DNA from 3 places in the Cycloclasticus zancles 78-ME genome. Region 1 is predicted to be linked to each of the others. Evidence: predicted binding sites of a transcription regulator. Region 1 holds the regulator's gene; each other region holds the start of a gene.
The links. The regulator PhoB, encoded in region 1, activates phosphate uptake and scavenging genes when phosphate is short. The targets are predictions, from matches to a motif close to GNNTGTCATAAAACTGTCANAT.
Positions count from the first base shown of each region.

Region 2: the regulator PhoB is predicted to act here: its motif matches at 2,680-2,701, upstream of ppk1 (polyphosphate kinase 1).
Region 3: the regulator PhoB is predicted to act here: its motif matches at 2,077-2,098, upstream of CYCME_RS00200 (choice-of-anchor I family protein).

Region 1 covers NC_021917.1:2,388,121-2,392,414, reverse strand. Annotated here, with positions in the region: gene CYCME_RS11500 (GGDEF domain-containing protein) at 7-1,794, opposite strand; gene phoB (phosphate regulon transcriptional regulator PhoB) at 2,033-2,728, shown strand; gene phoR (phosphate regulon sensor histidine kinase PhoR) at 2,725-4,029, shown strand; gene pstS (phosphate ABC transporter substrate-binding protein PstS) at 4,143-4,294, shown strand, end outside.
Region 2 covers NC_021917.1:845,618-849,911, forward strand. Annotated here, with positions in the region: gene CYCME_RS04210 (Ppx/GppA phosphatase family protein) at 1-465, opposite strand, end outside; gene ppk1 (polyphosphate kinase 1) at 462-2,531, opposite strand; gene CYCME_RS04220 (SdiA-regulated domain-containing protein) at 2,753-3,712, shown strand; gene CYCME_RS04225 (hypothetical protein) at 3,718-3,909, opposite strand; gene CYCME_RS04230 (hypothetical protein) at 3,952-4,227, opposite strand.
Region 3 covers NC_021917.1:38,758-43,051, reverse strand. Annotated here, with positions in the region: gene CYCME_RS00210 (nitrite/sulfite reductase) at 1-1,521, shown strand, start outside; gene CYCME_RS00205 (DUF934 domain-containing protein) at 1,508-1,960, shown strand; gene CYCME_RS00200 (choice-of-anchor I family protein) at 2,145-3,635, shown strand; gene CYCME_RS00195 (divergent polysaccharide deacetylase family protein) at 3,714-4,294, opposite strand, start outside.

The DNA of each region.
Region 1 (4,294 bases):
CATGATTTAGGCGGACATGTTGCTTAATTGTTTTGAAGGCTTGATTTGATAAAGGCTATTGCCGGGTATCTTTTTAGCTGCAGATTTTGCGTTGCTAGCAATAGAGACGAGATCATTTTCTGACCTAAAAAAGCCGAAATCATGCGGCCTTAATGCTCCAATAGAGATTGATAAAAGTGGATAAAACACCGGCTCAGAATTTCTATCTAACGCAGAGATTCCTCCGTTAAGAAGGTGTTCTTGAGAGTAGAACTCTGACGTTAGGGCGCTAAAGTTATTTAAAGTGGTGTTGCATCGATGCTGCCAGTCGCTGCTTTGAAAAATGATGATGAAGTCATCGCCGCCAACATGCCCTACAAAGTCAATGTCTGTATCTGCAGAATCTGTCAGCAGCTTAGCAGTTTTTCGGAGCACTTTATCGCCCTCGCCAAACCCATAGGTATCGTTATACGGCTTAAAATTATCTAGGTCAAAATAACAAATAACGATATCTTGTTGAGTTTCAATGGAGTGATTAATTCGTTGGCTGATAGGAACATTGCCAGGTAGGTTGCTAAGAGGGTTCATGTGGCGGGCAAAGGTAATTTGCATCTCGGTTATTTCTTTCAATAAATGAAGCAGTTTACCCATGCCTTTGTAGCGGTTAGATGAGGTAATGATGAAATCATCATGTTGTGCGAGGTTGTTTTGACTGGTGATGTGCTGACTAATTTTATTGAGTGATAAAGTAATATCTACCTTTAGCGCCTTAATGTCTAAAAAAGATAAAGCATTTTTTTTACTGTTTAATTCTTTTCCATAGCGGCTAGCATAAATAGTTAAAAATTCAGTCCGCCATATGATGCCTGCGATAGAAGCGTCGTCATTTAGGACTGGAAGTGCTGTTAGCTCGGGCGAGGATTGAAAGCGCTCACCAATGTCGTAAAATTTAGTATGAACATATATGGGCTTAACATAAAAAAGTAATTTTGCAGCGGTATTGTTTTTCCGTTCTATATTAAATTTAGGTTTGAAGTTATTTTTTCTGCTTGAAAATAACGAGCAATCCAATAACTCAGTTGGTTTGGAATTGGGGCGGGCAAAGTAAAAACCTTGTGCATAATCAATATTCATCGTATTAGCCTGTAGGTACTCACCGCGTAGCTCGATACCTTCACCTATCACTTTACAGTCAACACCTTTTGCAATATCTACAATAGACTGTACAAATTTTTGCTTGTTGATATCGTTATGAATGTCATTTAAAAAGTGACGGTCAATTTTTACGAAGTCGGGTTTAATTTCAGACCAGGTTCTTAAGCCTGAATAGCCTGCACCTAAATCGTCGATGGCGATGGAAAACCCCATATCTTGATAGTATTTGGTTGCACTAGCCATCAGGTCATAATCTTCAATAGGGTATTGCTCAGTCAGTTCAATAACCACTTGGCTAGCATCTAAATTAGAGTCTTTTATATACTTTAATGTGTGGCCATGCTGATAATCTTTTTGTAAGAGAATTTCAGGAATGGTGTTAATAAATAATCGGGCATTTAAATTAAGTTCGCCAAACCGTTGAATGCTTACTTTTCGACAAAGTAAATCTAATTCGGCAAGCCGATCATATTTAGCCGCAGCGTTAAAAAGGTTGATGGGGGAGTGTAACGGACCATCAGAGGGGCCACGAATTAAGCCTTCGTAACCATAAATTTTATTGTCTTTCATCGAAATGATTGGCTGAAAGAGTGGAGTCAGTGAGTCTGTTGCTAATATATCTAAAAGCGATTGATAGTGTAGTTTTTCATCATGTGTCATAGGTGGGGAGTATCAATCAATAATATGACAGTTGTATGACGTTCATATAACGGGGCATTATAAAAAGTTTACTGGTCGAGAAACCGCAGGCGCCTTAAGGTGGTTCAGTGCGTTACTGTTATTTTTAATAATTAGAGACAGGGTTTTCTCCGAAGCAAGTTAGAAGTAGTTTGTAAATTGTCACCGTGTTGTCATAAATATTAGGTATTCTGTAAACACTTACTTAAATGGCTTTTTTATGGAAACAATGAATGTATTGATGGTTGAAGACGATGAGGATATTGGCGAAATGCTACAACTTTCTCTTCAAACGAATAATATTGAAGTAACGTGGTGTAAAGATGTAATGAGAGCGCAAGAGTCTTTGCGAGATACGACGCCCGATATTATCTTGTTAGATTGGATGTTACCCGGAATTAGTGGGCCAGATTGGATCAAGTTTTTAAAGAATCAAGAAGAAAACAAACGTATCCCGATTATCCTGTTGACGGCACGCAGCGCGGAAGAAGATAAAGTATCGGGCTTGGAAACAGGCGCAGACGATTATGTAACCAAGCCTTTTTCTGTGCAAGAGCTCATTGCCAGAATGAAAGCGGTCTTACGACGAAGCAGTACAGAAAATGAAACAGGGGTGATATCAATTGGTCCGTTGTTTATTGACCCATCGAGTCATCGAGTCACTATCAATAAGGTGGACCTGATGATGAGCCCGACAGAGTATAAATTGCTGTCTTTCTTTGCTACAAACCCCAATAAAGTGTTCTCTCGCAATCAGCTGCTTGATAATGTATGGGGCGATAATGTCTACGTAGAAGATCGTACCGTTGATGTACACATTAGGCGTTTAAGACGGATATTAGATGCTCAGGGTTGTGCAGACTTGGTTCAAACGGTAAGAGGGTTTGGTTATAAATTGGTGAACTTAAGCGCGTGAATATAAATCATAACTATGAGCGAAACACCTTTCTGTTGTGGTTTTTAACAGTCGGTGTTTTGGGTGTGTTAGTCGGTTACCCCGTCGAGGTGTTGGCACTTTTTTTATTGGCTTACATTGTCTTTCAATATCGTCGGTTACAACGTTTATATAGGTGGTCTAAGAAGTCTGGTGATCATGACCTGCCGTTTGAAGATGGCTTGTTTGGTCAAATTTCGGAAGACATCTATCAATCTAAGATGCAGGGGCTGGCACAAAAAGACAGTGTTAAATACCAACTGGAACGGTTTAAAAAGTTAATTTCTGTTTTTCCAGATGGTGTGGTTATTCTTTCATTGTCTAATGAGATTAAGTGGTTCAATAAGCAAGCCTCCCAGCTACTTATTTTAAAAAAAGAAGATACCGGGCAACTGATTAATCATTTAGTAAGGCATCCTCGGTTTACGCACTTTCTTAAAAATCTCAAGAGCGATGACGCCATTGTGATCGAGGCGCCTGTAATAGACACCAGCTGGTCGGCAGAAAAGATTGAAATAAGGGTATTGCCATATGGTGACGATGAACGTTTATTGTTGATACGAGATGTCACTAAGGTTGAGCGCACGAATCAAGTGCGAAAAGACTTTGTGTCGAATGCATCGCATGAGTTAAGAACGCCGCTAACGGTCATGAAGGGCTATGTTGAAATGTTGTTGGCTTCAACCGCTGAGGATAATGTGCAAGTGGGTGCTTCGCTACGTAAAGTTGATCAGCAAGTGATTAAAATGCAAACCATGATCGAAGAGCTATTAGCGCTAAGTCGGCTAGAAGAGGGTAAAGTCGAGGCAGCCAATAGCTTGGTTAATGTGCGCAGTGTATGTGAACAAATTAAGTCCGAATTTAAGTCAGCGGCAAATGAGCATCAGCAATCATTGGTGTTTGATGTTCCATCGAGTCTTAATTTAAAGGGCAGTAAAGGTTCCTTATTAACCGTGTTGAGAAACTTGGTTGGTAATGCCATCAATTACTCTGATGAAAATGGTGAGATTCGTGTTGGCTGGGCAATCAATGAGCAAGGTCAGGGGCAGCTTTTTGTTAAAGATACAGGTCAAGGAATAGGCGCCAGACACTTATCTCGATTAACAGAGCGTTTCTACCGGGTAGCTGAAAATAATATAAAAAATAAAACTGGGACAGGCCTAGGGTTAGCCATTGTAAAACATGAGTTAGAAAGGCATGAGGCGCATCTGGTTATCGATAGTCAAGAAGGGGAAGGCAGTTGTTTTCAGTGTGTATTTCCCGCTGAAAGAATAGACCCATAAGGCTGTCATCAAACTGTCACATTGCGTTCATTATAATGCCACATACCAAACCTAAAATGATGCACAGAGTAGAGCAAACGCTTTGCCAAATATTCAACTAAATTGGAAAAAATATGAAAATGAAAAAGATAGTGGCACTAGGACTGCTTAGCCTAACGATTGGGACAGCGGCTCACGCAGCTAAAATTGAAGGCACGGGCTCAAGTTTTGCTTACCCTGCGTATACAACGTGGAGTAAAGTTTATTACGGTGAAACAAAAAACCA
Region 2 (4,294 bases), 1.1 Mb from region 1:
TTCACCCAGCACTATTTCAGTACTGCCACCACCTATATCAACCACCAAACATGAGTCTTTGATTTCTTCGCTACGAACGACCCCTTGGTAGATTAATCTGGCCTCTTCAGAGCCTGAAATTATTTCAATAGGAAAGCCCAATGAGTACTCAGCCAGTGAGAGAAAAGCATTACGGTTAACAGCTTCTCGCAAGGTATGAGTGGCCACGACACGACATTTTTTAATTTGATGTGTTTTTATTGTAGCGCCCATTTCTTTAAGACTGCTTGCTGCTCTTAGCATCGCCTCGTAACTTAATTCATTAGCCTTATTTAACCCCGCTCGTAAGCGTACTCGATGTTTTACCTTATGCAGAGGTTCAAGCTTACCGGCATTTAAGCGAGCAATAATTAAGTGAAAACTATTAGAGCCTAAATCTAAGGCAGCAATTAATTCTGATTGGGTATCGGCGTTAAGGCTAGTCATTTCTTGTTAGACTCAAGGTCTTTTAGATAGTTATACACCGATATTTGAGAGCGAATTTTTCGCTTATTGCCTCGTGGCAAATATTTGTTATGTTGTTTCTTATCTATAATTCTGGCCTTTGTCTTATCGGACCATTGGAGGTTAAAGATATGGATAATTTGTTGCTGAATGGCAGGGTCATAAATAGGGCAGCCAACCTCTACACGCCGCTCTATATTACGCGTCATCCAGTCTGCCGAACTAATGGTAACGCGAGGGTCTCCATTATTATGAAAAATCGTAAATCGTGTATGTTCTAAAAATCGGTCGACAATAGAAATAACTTCAATATTGTCACTAAGCCCTACAACCCCAGGAGCTAAACTGCACATTCCCCTCAAGACGATTTTAATTTTCACACCGGCACTACTGGCCTCGTACAACTTATCAATAACTTGCTTATCATCAATGTTATTCATTTTAATAAGAATTTCAGCCTTATGCCCTTTTTTGGCCATCTTTATTTCATTCTCAATCGATTTATTAATCCAATCTCTTGTGCCGATAGGGGAAACAATTAAATGTTTAAACGTGGTTTTTTTATAACTGTGCGCAATAAAGTCAAAAACAAGCGCAACTTCTTTGGTAATCGCTTGTTTGTTGGTAAATAAACTAAAGTCGGTGTAAACCTTAGCTGTTTTTTCGTGAAAGTTACCGGTGCCAACGTGAGCGTAATAGGTTTGTTTTTTATGTTCATGTCGGCCAATTAAACATAATTTAGTGTGGCACTTTAGTGAGGGTAAGCCAAAGTGAACCTTAACACCCGACTCGGTTAAGATACGCGCCCATTCCATGTTGGCTTGTTCATCAAAACGTGCGTGTAACTCAATAACAGCAAAAACTTCTTTGCCATTTCTAACCGCATTGATCAGTGACTTGATAAGCCTACTGTTGTTGGCTACACGGTAGAGGCAGATTTTTATTTCAAATACATTTGGATCAAAAGCTGCCTGACGTATCAATTCGGTAAAGTGATCAAACTTGTGATAAGGGTAACAAAGCAAAATGTCTTGCTGCTTTATTGCATCAAAAGGGCAGGCATGACGGGAAAATTGCCTAGAAACCAAAGGTGTTAACGGAGGGTTTTCAAGGTGTTTACGCCCCACATTAGGGAAGTCAATAAAGTCTCGGAAATTATGATAACGGCCACCTGGCACCACACTATCATGACGTGTAATGCCAAGTTTAGATTTCAGCATGTCGATAGCATGATCGGGCATGGCTCGTTCGTACACAAATCGCACAGGCTTAGCATGTAGGCGCTGCTTTAAACCGATAGATAATTTTTCTAAAACCGATAAATCAATATCATCGGTTAGACCGAAATCAGCATCTCCCGTTACCTTCATAGCGTAAACATTGCAGACCTTGTAATTAAAATAGGCGGAAAAAATATTGTTTATGCAATAGCGAATAATATTGTCGGACATAATAATATCTCGTCGTCGTTTACCTTTTTCACGTGGTAATTCAATAAAACGAGGAGAGTCTGTGGTTGGTATCGCAATGGCTGCATACTGTATGTTTTTACCACCCAGCATTTCACAAATTAAATAGCTGAGGTCATCTTTTAATAAGGCCGCTAAATTAGTATTTTTATTGATAATAATAGGCTCAATAAAACCTTGTAGATGATTGGTAAAGTATTTTTGTAGCCAGCTTCCTTGCTCGGGGCTCAGTTGATCTTCATTAATTAAGAAAATGTTTTTATGCGCGAGCCCTTTCAATACCTCATGGTAAGTGACATCAAATTCTTCTTGTAGCTTTAAGACCTTTTTTTGTATATCACGTAACAAGTTTTTGGTCGGTGTTTGTTCATCAAGGTCTTTCTCAATAAGAACCCGACGCTTAACATTGGCAACGCGCACCCTAAAAAACTCATCTAGGTTGTTTGAAAAAATGCCTAAAAACCGGACTCTTTCTATAATAGGTGTGGATTTATCTGCCGCTTCTTGTAGCACGCGCTCGTTAAAGGACAGCCAGCTGAGTTCTTTCGCAATATATTTCGCCTCTAATTTTTTGATCACCTAACCCACCTAAGCTGTTTACTAAAACTTTATTATGTAGAGGCAAGATGACAGGTTCGTGACAGTGTCTAATCCTTTGATTTTATGCGGCGAAATTTTCCTGTTCCACGGAAAGGGCTGAGATAGGTATTTGTGCCTCGCGTCTGCATATTGTCATCGTTCTGACACTTCGTTGTCATCATCATTGGTTACATTCACTGCAAATTCTAAGGATGAATGCCATGCTGAATACCACACGAATATCTCGTTTAGATTATTGCTTCAAAATTGTTTTGGAGCAGTCTCGTATTGGTGATTTAGAAGTTTGTAATAAGCAAAACCTGATCTATCTCTTGTTAATGTTAGTCGTTTCATTAGGCCTCTTCAGCGGTGAAGAAGCCCCCATAGTTGCTGGACAGCAAATTGGCTTAAGTGGCTATGAAATTCACGCAACGCCCAAGATGATAGCGGGTGTTAAAGATAATGCATCTGGCCTAACCTATAACAGTAATACGAATACATTATTTGCTGTTGTTAATAACCCAGAAACGCTACTTGAGCTGACAAAAGACGGTGAGCTAATTCGTCGTATTGATTTAATTGGCTTCGAAGACACTGAAGGGGTGATGTATCTCGGCGGCGAACGATATGCCGTGGTTGAAGAGCGAAAAAGAACCTTAGTAATGTTCGATATTAATTCGCAAACAAAGGTTGTTAATAGGGCGGGCTTAAAGAGCCTTCAGTTGGCCATAACATCAGGTAAAAACAAAGGATTTGAAGGGTTAACTTATAACCAAGACAGTGGGGATTTATTTATCATTAACGAGAAAACACCTCGACAATTGATAAAGCTGTCGGGTTTTGTTGAATCATCTGATATTGCTATTTCAACGCCGTTTTCTTTAGAAAAAACCTCTTTTGGCGGTGATGATTACTCAGGGGTGCATTATGACGATCAAACAGGCCACCTAATACTCTTGAGTGACGAATCTCGTCAAATGGTTGAAGTCAATAAAGAAGGGATTGAAATCAGCCGATTGGGCTTGAGTAGAGGGAATGCTGGTTTGCATGATGATGTACCGCAGGCTGAAGGTATAACAATGGACAAAGACGGTGATATTTATGTCATCAGCGAGCCTAACTTCTTTTATCGTCTCAAGAGTAAAAATCGCTTGTTAAAAGTCGCGTCAAAAAATGACTAATTGCGTTAAATCAAACTGGCTACCCCATCTATACCATGGCTTCGGTATTTAACTGGGCAAGGTTTACCGGCAACCGTTATATGCTGGTTGGCCTTGGTGTTCTTGTTATCTTTCAACTGTTTTTTAACTATCAAGAACCGATACAAGCCTTGTTGGGTGTAGCTGCAAGCGATTTTGCTAAAACTTGTGTTAGGCATAACAATCACGAACTTAAACTAGCGCCTTCTTTAAGTTGTAGGTCAGCCTCTTTTTATACGCACTACTTTCATAATTTCTAAATCAATGCCAGCAACAGTTTCTTGTGCTGGATAGTACGTCATGTTTACTCGGGCGCCTTTTAAGCTCTGGTATTGACCTTTGCGCTTGAATTTAAAGGGCACAGTGCAACCTTCTACCATCAACGTATGTAAAATCCAGTCGCCTTGAGGGCGTTGAACATGTGACATAACCTTCATTAATTCTGAGTGAGTAAGGCTGGGGTGTTTTTCAATTAGTTTTTGGGGGTCTGATTGCATGTTTTTTTAATGATTAATTTAACCAATAACCGTTAAAGAACTTATTGGTTCTTTGTTAAGAGTGGGC
Region 3 (4,294 bases), 260 kb from region 1:
ATGAATGGTTTATACATTCAAACACATGCGCCAATGTTGCGCATCAATATACCGTACGGCTTATTATCAAGTAAACAGCTTCGCATGCTTGCCCACGTTTCTCATAAGTATGACAAAGACTACGGACACTTTACGACTCGCCAAAACATTCAGTTTAATTGGCCAGAGCTAAAACGGGTGCCCGATATTCTTGCTGACTTAGCAAGCGTGCAAATGCACTCTATTCAAAGTAGTGGCAATTGCATCCGAAACACGACGGCAGACCCACTAGCCGGCGTTTGTGCAGATGAAATTGAAGACCCAAGACCCTATTGCGAAATAATTCGTCAATGGTCAACTTTACACCCAGAGTTTTCATACCTGCCACGCAAATTTAAAATTGCCGTAAGCGGTTCACCAAAAGATCGTGCCGCTACGCAAGTACACGATATTGGTCTACATCTTAAAAAAGATGCTGATGGCAACATCGGTTTTGAAGTCTTAGTTGGTGGAGGACTTGGGCGCACCCCCGTTATTGGTCAAACAATTAACAACTTTATTGCTGAAAAAGACCTCTTGTCCTACCTTGAAGCGATTCTTCGCGTTTATAACCGCTTTGGCCGCAGAGATAATAAATACAAAGCCCGTATTAAAATACTCGTTCGCGAAACAGGCTTAGATACTTTTAAAGAACAGGTCGAAGCAGAATGGGCTTCCATCCGAGACAGTCAATTAACGCTAACCGACGATAACATTCAACGTGTAAAACGTTACTTCACACCACTAAATTACGAAACAGCTAACGATGAGGCTTTAGAGCAACACTTGGCTAATAGCGGTGCTTTTCGTCAGTGGTTTCAACAAAATACTAAAGCGCACAAACAATCCGGTTACCGTATTGCCTTTGTTTCGCTTAAATCACCAAAGCGTCCGCCGGGCGATGTAACCAAACAGCAAATGGAACTCATCGCCGACTTGGCTGACCAATATAGTTTTGGCCAGATCAGAACCACTCACGACCAAAACCTTGCATTAACCGATGTAAAATCCTGTGATTTATATGCCCTTTGGCAGCAATTAGCCGAGCATGACCTTGCAACAGCAAATATTGGCACGATTACCGATATGATTTGCTGCCCCGGTCTCGATTTTTGTAGCTTAGCAAATGCCAGCTCTATTGATATCGCACAAGGTATTACTGACCGTTTTACTGACAGCGCCATTGACGCTGGCAATATCAGCCTCAAAATGTCTGGTTGCATGAATGGCTGTGGCCACCATAGCATCGGTGAAATTGGTATTTTGGGTGTCGATAAAAAAGGCGAGCAATGGTATCAATTAACTCTAGGTGGTTCCGATAGCCATCAAAGTAAATTAGGGGACAGGCTTGGAAAAGCCATTGCCAAAGATGGTGTAGTAGATGCTATTGACGACATTGTTCAGGTCTATAAAGCCAACAGAATAGATGATGAAAACTTTGCAAGCACACTGCAACGCATCGGATTACAACCGTTTAAGGATAAAGTGTATGACGCTCATTAAAAACAACGAAATCGTTCAAGACCGTTGGACCAAGCTAGACGAAGAGCAAGCTCTACAAGCAGACTATAACATCATCGATCTTGCCTATTGGAATGCCAATAAAGATTCCTTAATCGCTAGCAAAGGACATCTTGGCTTATGGGTTCAAGGCGATGAAAGTGCAGAACAATTTGCAGATGACTTACAATACTTTGAGCTTATCGCTATACACTTTCCAACATTTGTTGACGGTCGTGGTTACTCACTAGCGAAAATATTACGTGAAAAGCACCATTACACCAAAGAAATCAGAGCCGTTGGTGATGTCCTACCCGATCAGGCTCTTTATTTAACACGTGTAGGATTCGATACACTTGAATTCTCAACTAAAGAAGCTGGTTCGCTTGCCTTAGAAAAATTAAATGAGTTTAGCGTTTTCTATCAGGCTGCTACCAACTAGCAGCCTTGCCCTTATCGTTATTTTTATCAAAATAACGACAAGATACGCAAAAAAACATATTACACCACTAGCTCGCTTCTTAGCTCCCTTGCCAGGCTGTAACTAAAACACCCCCTAACCGTCACACAAGCGTCATAACCTGTTGGTACATTTGATGTCCCGTTTCAATGCATAAGGACATCCAATGGATTCACTAATAAAGCTCACTCTCGGCGTCAGCTTAACGCTTGGCATATCATTCTCTACACTTTCTTTTGCTGATATTAATATCGTTAAAAAAGGTCAATATACCGAGGAATGTGGCGGCGAAGAAAGTTGCACCGAGATTTCAGCTTTTAGTCCTGTGTCGAATAGGATTTACACCACCAATGCCGAAGAGAATGAACTCAAAATTCTTAATGTAGATAGTAACGGCTGGCTCTCCGAGCACAGCACTCTGACTTTGATTGGTGGCGGCCCAAACAGTGTTACTACCTACGGGAATTGGGTTGCTGTAGCCGTAGAGGCTGTCAATAAACAAGATGATGGCAACGTTCTTATCTATGACCTTGAAGGAAATTTACAGCGGATCATAAAAGCTGGCGCATTACCCGACATGCTGACATTTACCCCGAACGGTAAATTTTTAATTGTTGCTAACGAAGGAGAGCCTGACGATGAGTATAAAAATGACCCTGAAGGTACGGTAACTGTTATCAATACAAACACTTGGATGCCTGCAACGGCTGATTTTAATACGTTTAACAGTACTAAATTAAAAAACGTGCGTATTTTTGGCCCAGATGCGTCAATTGCCCAAGACCTAGAACCTGAATATATTACTGTTTCAGCCGACTCCAGTACGGCTTGGATTAGCCTGCAAGAAAACAATGCTTTAGCAAAACTAGACATTGCGTCAGCGACTATCACCGATATTTATGGCTTAGGTTACAAAAAACATCAACAAAATAAAAATGCCTTTGATGCCAGCAACAAAGATAATGCAATAAACATTCAAACATGGCCAACATACGGCATGTATCAACCCGATGCTATTGCAAGTTTCGAGTATAAAGGTTCAACTTTCATTTTATCTGCCAATGAGGGCGATGCTAGAGACTATGACGGTTACAGCGAAGAAGTGCGTGTTGAAGACCTAATATTAAACCCTGACGCATTCGAAAATGCTAGAGAGCTTCAACAAATAGAGAACCTGGGGCGATTAAAAACCACCACTGCCAATGGCGATATAAACAATGATGGGGCACATGAAAAGATTTACTCTTATGGCGCACGCTCTTTTTCTATCTGGGATGAAAAAGGGTCTCGAATCTATGACTCTGGGTCTGACTTTGAACGCTTCTTAGCCACCTATGCTGATAACAACGTTGATAATGAACCATGGGAAGAAGGACGTAGTGACGACAAGGGGCCTGAACCTGAATCTATTACTACCGGTGAGCTACGCGGTAAAATTTATGCCTTTATTGGCTTAGAAAGAGCTAATGGTATTTTTATATATGACATCTCTAATCCGCGCAAACCAAAGCCTGCCGGTTATATCAACATTGAGAAGCAAGGTGACATTGGACCAGAAGGGTTAATTTTTATTAAAAAAACTGAGTCTCATGGTTGGCTAATTGTTACTAATGAGATTAGTAACACGATTAGTATTTACGAAATAAGCATTGATTAACACAATGCTTTGTTAAAAAGTCCCTGCTGGTTTTATCAGCAGGGACTTTTTGTGTTCATTGCTGAAACAGCGTGCAATTTAGTTAATGATCTTACCCACTACCATTTGTGCCGATCTTTTCCGAAGCTGATATGAAATAGGCTCAAGCTTCACCCCCCGTAAGGCTAATGTGGGTAACATTTCTTGCAATACACTTAATGTTTCTGGATATGGGTGACCAATGCCCACGGCATAACCGTTTTCTAAAGCTTGTTTAATCAATATATCAAACTGTTGTTTAATCTTTTCTTCATCAATAGTGTGGTCGAGAAAAACATCACGACTAAGGACGGGCACACCTTGTTCAACGGCAATTTGCGCGGCAATAGACTGCCCAGCAGTACGACTATCAACAAAAAAATAATTTCCCTGCCGCATTGTTTTCATCACCCATTCCATATGGCCAGGATGCCGTGTTAGCAAACTCCCTTGGTGATTATTCATACCGATTGCGTGAGGTACTTTATTAAACGCTTGCAACAGGGCCTGCTCCACCTCTTTTTCTTTCATATCAATGGCTAAGGCACCCTCTTCGGCAGCTTCTCCAAGGGTTGACTGCATTGGCATATGCAGCATAACTTCGTGCCCATGCTGATGCGCAAGATTGGCCAACTGTCTGG